2 regions of the Streptomyces sp. P9-2B-2 genome follow, and region 2 is predicted to be linked to the other one. Evidence: predicted binding sites of a transcription regulator. Region 2 holds the regulator's gene; the other holds the start of a gene.
What was found. The regulator HrcA, encoded in region 2, represses chaperone genes, less so after heat shock. The targets are predictions, from matches to a motif close to TTNGCACTCNGNNNNNCNGAGTGCNAA.
Positions count from the first base shown of each region.

Region 1: a site for HrcA is predicted at 3,657-3,683, ahead of QT196_RS16720 (FmdB family zinc ribbon protein). Genes of this name have one in related genera too.

Region 1 covers NZ_CP129126.1:3,865,427-3,871,957, reverse strand. Annotated here, with positions in the region: gene QT196_RS16740 (MepB family protein) at 176-745, shown strand; gene QT196_RS16735 (hypothetical protein) at 836-1,075, shown strand; gene mscL (large conductance mechanosensitive channel protein MscL) at 1,122-1,628, opposite strand; gene QT196_RS16725 (S-methyl-5'-thioadenosine phosphorylase) at 2,341-3,174, opposite strand; gene QT196_RS16720 (FmdB family zinc ribbon protein) at 3,307-3,645, opposite strand; gene QT196_RS16715 (MFS transporter) at 3,758-5,059, opposite strand; gene QT196_RS16710 (potassium/proton antiporter) at 5,374-6,531, opposite strand, start outside.
Region 2 covers NZ_CP129126.1:3,070,059-3,076,589, forward strand. Annotated here, with positions in the region: gene QT196_RS13450 (16S rRNA (uracil(1498)-N(3))-methyltransferase) at 1-49, opposite strand, end outside; gene QT196_RS13455 (nitronate monooxygenase) at 46-1,134, opposite strand; gene dnaJ (molecular chaperone DnaJ) at 1,232-2,368, opposite strand; gene hrcA (heat-inducible transcriptional repressor HrcA) at 2,369-3,385, opposite strand; gene QT196_RS13470 (MBL fold metallo-hydrolase) at 3,580-4,314, shown strand; gene QT196_RS13475 (DUF3097 domain-containing protein) at 4,350-5,183, shown strand; gene QT196_RS13480 (Uma2 family endonuclease) at 5,161-5,739, opposite strand; gene hemW (radical SAM family heme chaperone HemW) at 5,850-6,531, opposite strand, start outside.

The DNA of each region.
Region 1 (6,531 bases), 800 kb from region 2:
GGTCCTGGTTGACCGTGTCGGTGATGCCCGTGGTCTTGGTGTGGACCTGGGAGTAGTCGATCTACTTTGGCAGCCGCACTGATGGGGCGCCCCGGCCGGGCCCACCGTCCGCCGTGGGCACCGGTGCCCCCGTCCCGCCGGAATGTCCGGCGGGCGGCAATGACACGATGGGGGAATGGTGACAATGCCCGAAGAATCCTCGGAGTGCCGGTCCGTAGTTCCCGAGCCCTGGCCGGAGGGGGAATCCCTGCATGCCGAGCTCCTCGCGGCGAAGAAGCGGGTTTACGACCCCTGCGGATTCACCTGCTCACGGCCGGTTCCCGAAGCGGAGAGCGCTGAGTACGCGGCACATGAATTCACTCTCGACGGCTCCGCCGTCCGGTTCCGGGTCGCCAAGACCACCCCGACAAAGGTCGGTCAGTTCGTCACGGTGTGGAAGCGGACCCCTGGCGGGCCGATTCAGCCGTTCGACGCCGCGGATCCGGTGGATCTTTTCGTCATCAGCACTCGCGAGGGCGATTACTTCGGGCACTTCGTCTTTCCGCGCGAGGTGCTCTGTGAGCGCGGCATCGTTTCCCGGAACGGCTCCGGCGGAAAGCGGGCGTTTCGCGTCTACCCGCCGTGGGTGGAGACCACCAATCGGCAGGCCCGCACCACCCAGGCGTGGCAGGTGAACCACTACCTCCAGATCCCTGAGGACGCGCCCCTCGACGCGGCCCGCGCCCGGGCGCTCCATCACCCCTGACCCCAGCACCAAGCCGCCAGCCGGTCCAAGCCCCCTGGCCCGACCTCAGTCGACCCCTCCCCGCGCCCGCCCCGCCCGTACCCTGGACACGTGAGCCCCACCCCCGAACCCGAGCCGACGCCCGCGCCCCACGAGGGCTCCGACGCCGAGCAGACGGCTGCCGTCCGCCCCGCGACCCCTCGCCCCGCAGCCAAGCTGATCTTCGACGACCCGCTGAGCCAGCAGTCCTCGGACGACACCGACCGTGGCTGGGGCGAGCGCCCGGCCGGGGGCGACAGTGCGGCCGACCTGGCCCGTTTCCTCGACGAGAAGCCGCCCCACCACCTCTGAGCGAGGTGAGGGGGCGGCGTGGGCCGACGGCCGCGGGCGGCGTCTGCTACTCGCGGGTCTTCTGGATGCCGATCGTGCCCGAGGTGGATACGGGCGCGGACGGTGCGGCCGTGCGCTGGGCGAGCAGTGCATCGCGGATTTCGGTGAGCAGCTCGATCTCGGTGGGGTCGGCGGGGGCCGCCTCCAGGGCCTGACGGGCCGCCTGGCGCTCCTTCCACTTGTTGATCGGAAGGATCATGAGGAAGTAGACGACCGCGGCGGTGATCACGAACGTCAGGGCGGCGCTGAGCACCGAGCCCCAGAGGATGTAGATCCCGTCGGTGAAGGCGCCCGTCTTCGGGTCCTTGGCGCAGGTGGCGGTCAGGCAGGCCTGGTAGTGATCGAGGTTCTGCGAGCCGAGCGCACCCACGATGGGGTTGATGATGCCCTTCACCACCGCGTTGACGATGTTGGTGAAGGCCGCACCGACGACGACCGCGACCGCGAGTTCGATGACGTTGCCGCGCATCAGGAATTCCTTGAATCCCTGAAGGACGCCCTTGCTCTCGCTCACCTGACAGCCTCTTTCCATGCTCACTACGGACGGTGCACCAACAATCAGCACCGCAACTTACGGCAGGGCAGGGCGGAGGTGTCCAGTCGTGTGACATGAACCATCCGGCAGCCGGTGCGTCGGCACGGAATCGGAGGTTCCGGGGGAGGGGTCCGAGCGTGCGGGCCGTAGGGACGGAAACCGCGGTACCGGTGCGGTGGGCGCGCCCCCATTGGCGCGCGGCGGGTGCCCCGCCATGCGCAGCAGTCTCGCGTGGGGTCGGCGTGGAGGCCACTTGATCTTGGAGCATGGTCACCGCCCGCCCGGGGTCGCCGCCGACGGGCAGCCGGGGGCCGGAGCGTCTCGTACGGCACCGTACGACGCCCCGCCGGCCAGTGCTGCGGCGGTCAGTGCCAGGCCGGCGGCCAGTAAGCGCTGCCGCGCGGGCCGTCCCCACCGGTGTCTGCCGCCGCGCGCCCGGACCGGTGCGAAGTGCGGCACGTCACACGGCGGGGGAGCGGGCAGCGGCGGGGAGAGGGGATCGGGGAGGGCCGGGGAAGCGGGAGCGGGCGTGGTCCGGAGCATGGGCACCGCCAGGGGGTGAGGGGTCGGGTGAACCGCTGATCACCACCGTGCCGGAAGACTCCGCCCGCCCGCTCCGGGCTGTGGACGGCCCCGCTCCTGTGGACAACTCGGCCACCCGGGAGGGGGAGGCCGAGCGCGTCCCGGGGCGTTACGGCAGCTCGATGCCCAGGTCCCAGCCGGCGTGGGCGCCGGTGCACAGGCAGTCGCGGGTGGAGTTGTCGGGCAGTGCGGCGACCGCGTCGAAGAGGACCTCGCGCAGCCGGCCGACGTTCTCGGCGAAGACCCGGAAGACCTCGTCGTGGGAGACGCCCTCACCGGTCTCGGTGCCCGCGTCCAGGTCGGTGACCAGGGTCAACGAGGTGTAGCAGAGGCTCAGTTCGCGGGCCAGGACGGCTTCGGGGTGGCCGGTCATGCCGACCACCGACCAGCCCTGTGCGGCGTGCCAGCGCGATTCGGCGCGGGTCGAGAAGCGGGGGCCCTCGATGACGACGAGGGTGCCGCCGTCGACCGGTTCCCAGTCCCGGCCGCGGGCCGCCGAGAGGGCGGCCTGTCGCCCCGTGGGGCAGTACGGGTCGGCGAAGGTCAGATGGACGACGTTGGGGACGCTGCCGTCGGGGAGCGGCTCGCCGTCGAAGTAGGTCTGGGTGCGGGCCTTGGTGCGGTCGACGAGCTGGTCGGGGACCAGCAGCGTGCCGGGGCCGTACTCGGGGCGCAGTCCGCCGACCGCGCACGGGCCGAGGACCTGGCGTACGCCGAGCGAGCGCAGGGCCCACAGATTGGCGCGGTAGTTGATGCGGTGCGGCGGGAGGTGGTGGTCGCGGCCGTGCCGGGGCAGGAACGCGACCTGGCGGCCGGCGACCTCTCCCAGGAACAGCGAATCGCTCGGGCGCCCGTACGGGGTGTCCACCGTGATCTCGGTCACGTCGTCGAGGAAGGAGTAGAAACCCGATCCGCCGATAACGCCAATCTCCGCGTCAGCCATGCCGATCACACTATCGGGGCGCGGCGGCGGGGGAAGGCGGGTGGCGGGAACGAAAGAAACCCGTAAGGCGACGGACCCCGCTAAGGCGACGGACCCCGCTAAGGCGACGGCGGGGTCCGGGCACGTGCGGAGTCAGGCGGCGGAGCTGGTGCCCGAGCTGCTGCCGGTGGACGAAGCGGCGGCCGGGGCGGAGGACTTGCTGTCGGAGCTGCCGGACGAGGAGCTCGACGAGTCCGAGGAGGACGTCGTGCCCGACGTGGAGGCGCTCTTGGCGGGGCTGCTGCTGGACGACGAGCCGCGGCTGTCGTTGCGGTAGAAGCCGGAGCCCTTGAAGACGATGCCGACCGCGGAGAACACCTTCTTGAGGCGTCCGTCGCAGGCCGGGCACTCCGTGAGCGCGTCGTCGGTGAACTTCTGCACCGCCTCGAGGCCCTCGCCGCACTCGGTGCACTGGTACTGGTAGGTCGGCACTTGTCTTCCTCCTGGCACTCTCACTCGATGAGTGCTAACGACGCTCCATATTGCAGTATTCCCGCCCGCCAGTCCACCGTGACCGGCGGACGGTGACCGACTCCACGCCGGGTCAGGCGCGCGCCAGCTCCCGTTCGCGGTCCTCGGAAACGGCCGTAACCGGGGCCTCGGCGCCGTCCGCCGGGGCGCCGGCGGCCACGGTCGAGGAGCGCGGCAGCAGGTGGGCGCGGAGCGCCAGCAGCACCGTCAGGGCCAGCGCCGTACCTGCCAGCGGCACCAGGAAACCCATACTCGGGCCGAAGCGGTCCGCCAGTTGGCCGGACGAGGTGGCCGCGGCGGCCTGGCCCAGCGCGACCGCGCCGGTCAGCCAGGTGAAGGCCTCGGTGCGGGCGGCGGCCGGCACCAGCGACTCCACGAGGGTGTAGCCGGTGATCAGGGCCGGGGCGATGCACAGGCCGACGACCAGGCCGACGGCGCCCAGCAGCGGCACCGCGGTGACCGTCCACAGCGGGGTGGTGGCCAGCGCCAGCAGCCCGTAAGCGACCAGCAGCCGGCGCCGCGGGCCGACCTTCCAGGCGATCGCGCCGCAGGCGATACCGGCGAGCATGTTGCCGCCTGCGAAGATCCCGTAGAGCACGCCGTTGATGCCGGGCTGCCCGATGTGCTCGGTGAAGGCCGTCAGCGAGACCTGCATCCCGCCGAAGACGGCGCCGATGCCGAGGAACGCCACGATCAGGACGCGTACGCCGGGCACCGACAGGGCCGAGACCCGCGGCCGGTCACCGGCCTGCGGCCGGTGCACCGCCGGCTGGCTGCGCCGCTGCGCGGCGAACAGCAGCCCGCCGGCCAGGGTCAGTACGGCCTCGGCGACCAGCCCGGCCGCCGGGTGGACGCCCGTGCACAGCGCGGTCGCCAGCACCGGGCCGACCACGAAGGTGAACTCGTCCGTCACCGACTCGAAGGCGGCGGCCGTCGGCATCAGCGGACTGCCGCCGAGCCGGGCGGCCCAGCGGGCCCGCACCATCGGGCCGACCTGCGGCGTCGAGGCGCCCGTGGGGACCGCCACCGCGAGCAGCGCCCACAGGGGGGCGTGGGCCAGGGCGAGGATGATCAGCGCCACGACGCCGGCGACATGCGCCAGGACGCCGGGGATCAGCACCGCGCGCTGCCCGAAGCGGTCGGCGAGCTTGCCGCTCTGCGGGGCGAACAGGGCCATCGCGACACCGGTCGTGGCGGACACCGCGCCCGCGGTGCCGTACGAGCCGGTGGTGGACTGGACGAGCAGCACGATGCCGATCGTCAGCATGGCGAAGGGCTGCCGGGCCAGAAAGCCGGGCAGCAGGAATGTCCATGCACCAGGGGTGCGGAGCAGTGGTCCGTATCCGGAACGGGAGTCCTTGACCGCGGATGCCACGGCCGGGCCTTTCTGCCGCCTGGTAGCGCGCCACCCGCGAGGTCGTCACGGGAACGCGCCGAGAGCTGTCCTCTCGCGCAGGACCGAGTGATACCGCGTGGTCCGCACCGGAGAGGTGGCTGCGTAAGGCAGGGGGACCGCGGCCGCCGAGCGGTCGCGCCAGCTCTGCATCAGGCAGAGTTGGTTCGTCGATGTGCCTCTTCATACTACAGGCCGCGGGGCGTGAAGCCCTGGGATAAGTCAGGGCTTCACGCGGAATCCCTTGGGATCCGTGGAGAGATGCAGCACATTCCCGTCCAGGGGGCGGACACGCCCTAGCGGTGGCGGTGGTGTGACCGTCCCGTGGGGCCGCCGGTGCCCAGCCAGCCGGCCAGCTTGCCGCCCTGGGAGACCGCCTGGAGCCGCCGCTCGGCCGCGTCCCGGACCGGATCGGTGGCGACCACCAGCAGCTCGTCGCCGCGCCGCAGCACCGTGGAGGGCGACGGCACGAAGCTGGAGCCGTCCCGGACGATGAGGGTGACCGCGGCGCCCGCGGGCATCCGGAGCTCGCCGACCTCGACGCCGTGCATACGGGACGCCGGGCCGATGGACGTGGACAGCAGATGGCCGCGCAGCCGCTCCAGGGGCGCCGATTCGATGCCCAGGTCGGCGGCCTCCTCGCCGTCGCCCAGCCGCAGGCGTCGGGCCAGCCAGGGCAGGGTCGGCCCCTGGATGAGGGTGTAGACCACGACCAGCACGAAGACGATGTTGAAGACCCGTTCGCTGCCGGGCACATCGCTCACCATCGGGATGGTGGCCAGCACGATCGGCACCGCACCGCGCAGCCCGGCCCACGACAGGAGGGTCTTCTCCCGCCACGGCACCCGGAACGGCAGCAGCGCCACGAACACGGACGTCGGCCGGGCCACCAGCGTGAGGATCATGCCGATCACCAGCGCCGGGACGATGTCGTCGAGCAGGTTGTGCGGGGTCACCAGCAGTCCCAGCAGGACGAACATGCCGATCTGGCCGAGCCAGCCGAGGCCCTCGGCGAAGCCGCGGGTGGCCGGGGCGTGCGGCAGTTTGGCGTTGCCGAGGATCACCGCGGCCAGGTAGACGGCGAGGAAGCCGGAGCCGTGCGCCAGGGCGCCGGCCGCGTAGGCGGAGACCGCGATGGCCATGACGGCGATCGGGTACAGACCGGACGCGGGCAGCGCCACATGCCGCATGGCGTACGCGCCGAGCCAGCCGATGGCCAGTCCGATGGCGGCGCCGATCGCCAGCTCCAGGGCGATCTCACCGAGCAGGGTGTACCAGTGCTCGACCGGTCCCGCGGCGGAGAAGGCGACGACGAGGATGACCACGGGGGCGTCGTTGAAGCCGGATTCGGCTTCCAGTACGCCGGTCAGGCGGGCCGGCAGCGGCACACTGCGCAGCACGGAGAAGACGGCCGCGGCGTCCGTGGAGGAGACCACGGCGCCGATCAGCAGCGC
Region 2 (6,531 bases):
CGGCCCGTACGCCCGCGAGGGACTCGACGAGGAACACCGGCGCGGTCATGCCGCGCCGCCGTTGGCGGGGCGCTGCAACGCGGCGCGCGCGGCGTCCAGTTCGGCCGCCAGCACCTCCACCAGCTGGCGGGCGGGCAGCTCCCGCGCCAGCCGGTGTCCCTGCCCCGCCCACAGGTTCATGCCCTGGGCGTCGCCCGCCTTGGCGGCGGCCTTGCGCACGGTGGAGGTGAGGTAGTGGACGGCCGGGTAGGCGGCCGGTGCGTAGGGGCCGTGTTCGCGCAGGAAGCGGTTGACCAGCCCGCGGGCCGGCCGCCCGGAGAACGCCCGGGTCAACTCCGTATGGGTGAACAGGGGGTTGGTCAGTGCCTGCTTGTGCAGCGGGTTGGCGCCCGACTCGGGGGTGGCGAGGAAGGCGGTGCCCAGCTGCGCCATGGTCGCCCCGGCGGCCAGCACCGCCGCGATCTGCGCCCCGCGCATCAGCCCGCCCGCGGCGATCATCGGGATCTGTACGGCCTCCCGGATCTGGCCGAGCGCCGCCAGCAGCCCGAGCCCCGCGCCGGTCCCGTCCGCATGCGGGTCGTCCCGGTGGGTGCCCTGGTGGCCGCCGGCCTCCACGCCCTGCACACACACCGCGTCCGCGCCCGACCACTGCGCGGCCTGTGCCTCGGCTGCGGTGGTGACCGTGACGATGGTGTACGTACCGACCTTGGCGAATGCGTCGAGGACGGCGCGCGAGGGGCAGCCGAAGGTGAAGGACACCACCGGCACCGGGTCCTCGCGCAGTATCGCGAGCTTGGCCTCGTAGCCGTCGTCGATGGGCCCGTCGGTGTCGCCGAGTTCGGTCTCGTACCAGGTGGCCTCACCGGCGAGCTGTTCGCGGTAGACCTCGACGACGGAGCCGTCGGCCAGGGAGGGCTGCGGCATGAACAGGTTGACGCCGAAGGGCCGGTCGGTCAGCGACCGCAGCTGTTTGATCTCCTGGTACATCCCGTCGGCGGTTTTGTAGCCGGCGGCGAGGAAGCCGAGACCGCCGGCCTCGCAGACGGCGGCGGCGAGCTCGGGTCCGGAGCCGCCTCCCGCCATCGGGGCCTGCACGATCGGGTAGCGGCAGAGATCGCTTGGTGCGGTGGGCATGAGCACATCGTGTCACGCCCATCCCACCGCCCCGAACAGGGGCGGTGGCTGTCAACCGGGCCCGGGGAACCTCCGCGGACCCCCGGGCCGACCTGGGCTATCGCCCGTTGAAAGCGTCCTTCAGCCGCGAGAACAGACCCTGCTGTCCCGGCTGGAACTGCCCCGTGGGCCGCTCCTCACCGCGCAGCTTGGCCAGCCGCCGCAGCGCCTCCTCCTGCTCGGGTTCGAGCTTGGTGGGCGTCTGCACCTCGACATGGACGATGAGGTCGCCGCGGCCACCGCCGCGCAGATGGGTCACACCGCGCTGGTGCAGCGGGATCGACTGGCCGGACTGGGTACCGGGCCGGACGTCGATCTCCTCGACCCCGTCCAGCGTCTCCAGCGGGCACTTCGTGCCCAGCGCCGCCGCCGTCATCGGGATGGTGACCGTGCAGTGCAGATCGTCGCCGCGCCGCTGGAAGGTGGGGTGCGGCAGCTCGTGGATCTCCACGTAGAGATCACCGGCGGGGCCGCCGCCGGGGCCGACCTCGCCCTCGCCCGCGAGCTGGATGCGGGTGCCGTTGTCGACACCGGCCGGGATCTTGACGGTCAGGGTGCGGCGGGAGCGGATCCGCCCGTCGCCCGCGCACTCGTGGCACGGCGTCGGGACGACCGTGCCGAAGCCCTGGCACTGCGGGCACGGCCGCGAGGTCATGACCTGGCCCAGGAACGACCGGGTGACCTGCGAGACCTCACCGCGGCCGCGGCACATGTCACAGGTCTGCGCCGAGGTACCCGGCGCCGCGCCCTCGCCGCTGCACGTCGTACAGACGACGGCGGTGTCGACCTGGATGTCCTTGGTCGTGCCGAAGGCCGATTCGGTCAGCTCGACATCGAGCCGGATCATGGCGTCCTGGCCGCGGCGGGTGCGCGAGCGCGGCCCGCGCTGCGACGCGGTGCCGAAGAACGCGTCCATGATGTCGGAGAAGTTGCCGAAGCCCGCGCCGAAGCCGCCCGCGCCCTGGCCGCCGCCCGCCTGCGAGAGGGGGTCGCCGCCGAGGTCGTAGACCTGCTTCTTCTGCGGGTCCGAGAGCACCTCGTAAGCGGCGTTGATCTCCTTGAACCGCTCCTGGGTCTTCGGATCCGGGTTCACGTCCGGGTGCAGCTCGCGCGCCAGCCGGCGGAAGGCTTTCTTGATCTGGTCCTGCGAGGCGTCGCGTCCGATACCGAGGACCGAGTAGTAATCCGTGGCCACTTACGACTCCGCGAGGATTTGTCCGACGTAACGTGCCACTGCGCGTACCGCTCCCATCGTTCCGGGGTAGTCCATGCGGGTCGGTCCGACCACGCCGAGTTTGGCGACTGCCTCGTCGCCCGAACCGTAGCCGACCGTGACGACCGATGTGGACGCCAGGCCTTCGTGGGCATTCTCATGCCCGATACGTACGGTCATGCCCGAGTCCTTGGCTTCCCCGAGCAGCTTGAGCATCACCACATGCTCCTCAAGGGCCTCCAGCACCGGCCGGATGGTCAGGGGGAAATCGTGCCCGAAGCGCGTGAGATTGGCGGTGCCGCCGATCATCAGCCGCTCTTCGGTCTCCTCCACCAGAGTTTCCAGCAACACCGACAGCACTGTCGAGACCGTGCCGCGGTCGTCCTGCTCGAAGGACTCCGGGAGATCCTGCACCAACTGCGGCACATCCGCGAACCGGCGCCCCACGACCCGGCTGTTGAGCCGGGCCCGCAGATCCGCCAGCGAGGTCTCGCCGAACGGTGCCTGGCAGTCGATGAGCCGCTGCTCGACCCGCCCGGTGTCCGTGATCAGCACCAGCATCAGCCGGGCCGGGGCCAGGGCCAGCAGCTCGACGTGCCGGACCGTGGACCGGGTCAGGGACGGGTACTGCACGACCGCGACCTGCCGGGTCAGCTGCGCCAGCAGCCGGACCGTGCGGCCCACCACGTCGTCGAGGTCGACGGCGCCGTCCAGGAAGTTCTGGATCGCCCGCCGCTCCGGACTGGACAGCGGCTTCACACCGGCCAGCCTGTCGACGAAGAGGCGGTAGCCCTTGTCGGTCGGGATGCGCCCGGCACTCGTGTGCGGCTGGGCGATGAAACCCTCGTCCTCCAGGACGGCCATGTCGTTGCGGACGGTGGCCGGGGAGACACCGAGCTGATGGCGTTCGGTCAGGGCCTTGGAGCCGACCGGCTCCTCCGTCCCGACATAGTCCTGGACGATGGCGCGCAGCACTTCGAGCCTGCGTTCACTGAGCATCCCGCGCACCTCCAGTCCGGCCGTCCGCCGTCTCGACTCTCCTGGCACTCACACGGGCCGAGTGCCAGACCTTGAGCCAGTGTACGGCCGAGTAGCACGGACACGGCAAGGGCGGCCGCACACAGCACCCGCCCGGTGCCCGTGTTCGGCCGATCTGTCGGGCAACGCTATCGCGATGGCGCTAGCGTCTCGGTATGCATACGTCTTGGGAAGAGGCCGGTTGGGAACAGCTCGGTGACGGTGTCGCCAGGCGCCGGATGCCGGGCTGGGACGAGACGATCGGCGTGATCGCGGGCACCACCGGCGTCATGATCGTCGACACCGGCGCGACCCTGCGCGACGGCGCGGATCTGCGACGGGCGATCCGCGGGGTGCTGGGCCGGGACGTGACGCATGTCGCGCTCACCCACCCGCATTTCGATCACGTCCTGGGCACCGCCGCGTTCGCGGGCGTCAAGGTCTTCGGCGCGGCCGGTCTCGGTGATCTGCTGCGCCGCGGCAAGGACACGCTGCGGCACGACGCGATCCGGCACGGCGTCGACCGCGACGCGGCCGCCGAGGCCGCCGATCTGCTGGTCGCCCCGCACCACCACGTCCACGACCAGCTGACCGTCGAGCTCGGCGACCGGCAGGTGCTGCTCGCCAATGTCGGCCCCGCGCACTCGACGCACGATCTCGCGGTCCTGGTACCGGGCCGGGGCGGGTCCCCGGAGATCGTCTTCTGCGGCGATCTGGTCGAGGAGTCCGGCGAACCCCAGGCGGGCCCGGACGCGCTGCCGCAGCGCTGGCCCGGCGCACTGGACCGGCTGCTGGCCCTCGGCGGCGAGGACGCGCGGTATGTGCCCGGCCACGGCGCCGTGGTGGACGCCGCCTTCGTCCGCGCCCAGCGCGCCGCCCTCGCCGCCCGCTTCGGCGTCGCCCCCTCCTGACCCCCGCCCGCTCACCCACGGACAGGCCCCACTCGATGCAGAACAGGCACTACAGCCCCGACCTCACCCCACCCTGGAAGAAGCAGCGCCCGGCGCCCGAGGTGCCCGCCGATCCCGATCTGGTCGTCGAGGAGGTCACCTCGGGTTTCTGCGGCGCCGTGATCCGCTGCGAGAAGACCGCCCAGGGCCCGACGGTCACCCTGGAGGACCGCTTCGGCAAGCACCGCGTCTTCCCCATGGAGCCGCGCGGCTTCCTCCTGGAGGGGCGGGTGGTCACCCTCGTACGCCCCCAGGGCAGACCGGCCGCCACCACTCCGGCGCGTACGGCCTCCGGTTCCCTGGCCGTCCCCGGCGCCCGCGCACGGGTCGCCCGCGCCGGGCGCATTTACGTGGAGGGCCGGCACGACGCCGAGCTGGTGGAGCGGGTGTGGGGCGACGACCTGCGCATCGAGGGCGTCGTCGTGGAGTACCTGGAGGGCGTCGACGACCTCCCCGCGATCGTCCGCAGCTTCTCCCCCGGCCCGGACGCCCGCCTCGGCGTCCTCGTCGACCATCTCGTCCCCGGCTCGAAGGAGTCCCGGATCGCGGCCGGGGTGACCGGTGACCACGCGCTGGTGGTGGGCCACCCGTACATCGACATCTGGGAGGCCGTGAAACCGTCCTCGGTCGGCATCCCGGCCTGGCCGACCGTCCCGCGCGGCCAGGACTGGAAGACGGGCGTCTGCCGGTCCCTGGGCTGGCCGGAGAACACGGGCGCCGCCTGGCAGCGGATCCTCTCCTGCGTGCGCTCCTACAAGGACCTGGAGCCGGCGCTGCTGGGGCGGGTGGAGGAGCTGATCGACTTCGTCACGGCCGGCGGTGCGGCCTGACGTTGGGGAGGGTCCCGAATTCGCTGGTGTCCAGCTCGATGCCGAGCAGCTCCAGCGGCACAGGGTCGCCGAATTTGGTGATCCGCTGCACCGCGTAGTCGGCCGCGTCGCCGACGCCGGCGGGTTCGGTGAGCAGGACGCAGTGGGCGACGATGGGATCAATGATCAGGTACGCGGGCACCTTGCCCGCCGCGTAGATCCCGCGCTTGATTCCGTAGTCACGGTCGACGCTGTTCTTGGAGACGACTTCGACAAGCATCGTGACCACTCCTGACGGCAGAAGCCGGCCGGAGTCCGGTCCGGCGTCGCTTTTCAGCACCACGAGATCGGGCACCGGTTCGCTCTGCTCGCTCAGGATGTCGATGTCCTGGGTCATCAGCCATTCCCAGCGGTCGCTGGGAAGCTGCAACGCCACGGACCGCACGATCCGGTTGCGGACCAGATCCGGCCCCGCCATCATCACGATTTCCCCCCGGAGGAGCTCAATTTTGACCCCCTCGGGAACCTCAAGGTTCTCGAAGAGCTCCGTCATCCGGCGTTCATCCACAGCGGTCATCTCCATGGCCTCCGTTTCCCGTCGCCGTGTATTACGGCACAGGCTAGGAGCAGCCTAGGCGGGGCCGCAGGCCCCTCGCATTGGTTCACTCATTCGAGCACAGCAGCTTCTCAGTCCACCAGATCCCGCACCACCGCATCCGCCAGCAGCCGCCCCCGGAGGGTCAGCACGGCCCGGCCGGCCTCGTACGGAGCGGCTTCCAGGAGGCCGTCCGACAGGGCCCGGGCCGCCGCCCGTGCGCCTGCCGGGGCGAGGATTTCCAGGGGGCAGCCGTCCACCAGGCGCAGTTCCAGGAGGATGCGTTCGACGCGGCGGTCCTCGGCGGAGAGGAGTTCGCGGCCGGCGCCCGGGGAGCGGCCTTCGCTGAGGGCCTGGGCGTAGGCGCCGGGGTGTTTGACGTTCCACCAGCGGACGCCGCCGACGTGGCTGTGGGCGCCGGGGCCGGCGCCCCACCAGTCGGCGCCGGTCCAGTAGAGCTCGTTGTGGCGGCAGCGGGCGGCGTCGGTGGTGGCCCAGTTGGAGACCTCGTACCAGGTGAAACCGGCCGCGGCGAGGCGTTCTTCGGTGATCAGGTAGCGGTCGGCGTGCACATCGTCGTCGGTCATCGGGACCTCGCCGCGGCGGATCCGGCGGGCCAGCTGGGTGCCCTCCTCGACGATCAGGGCGTACGCGGAGACATGGTCGGGACCGGCGCCGATCGCGGCGTCGAGGGAGGCGCGCCAGTCGTCGTCGGTCTCGCCCGGGGTGCCGTAGATCAGATCGAGGTTGACGTGGTCGAAGCCGGCGGCGCGG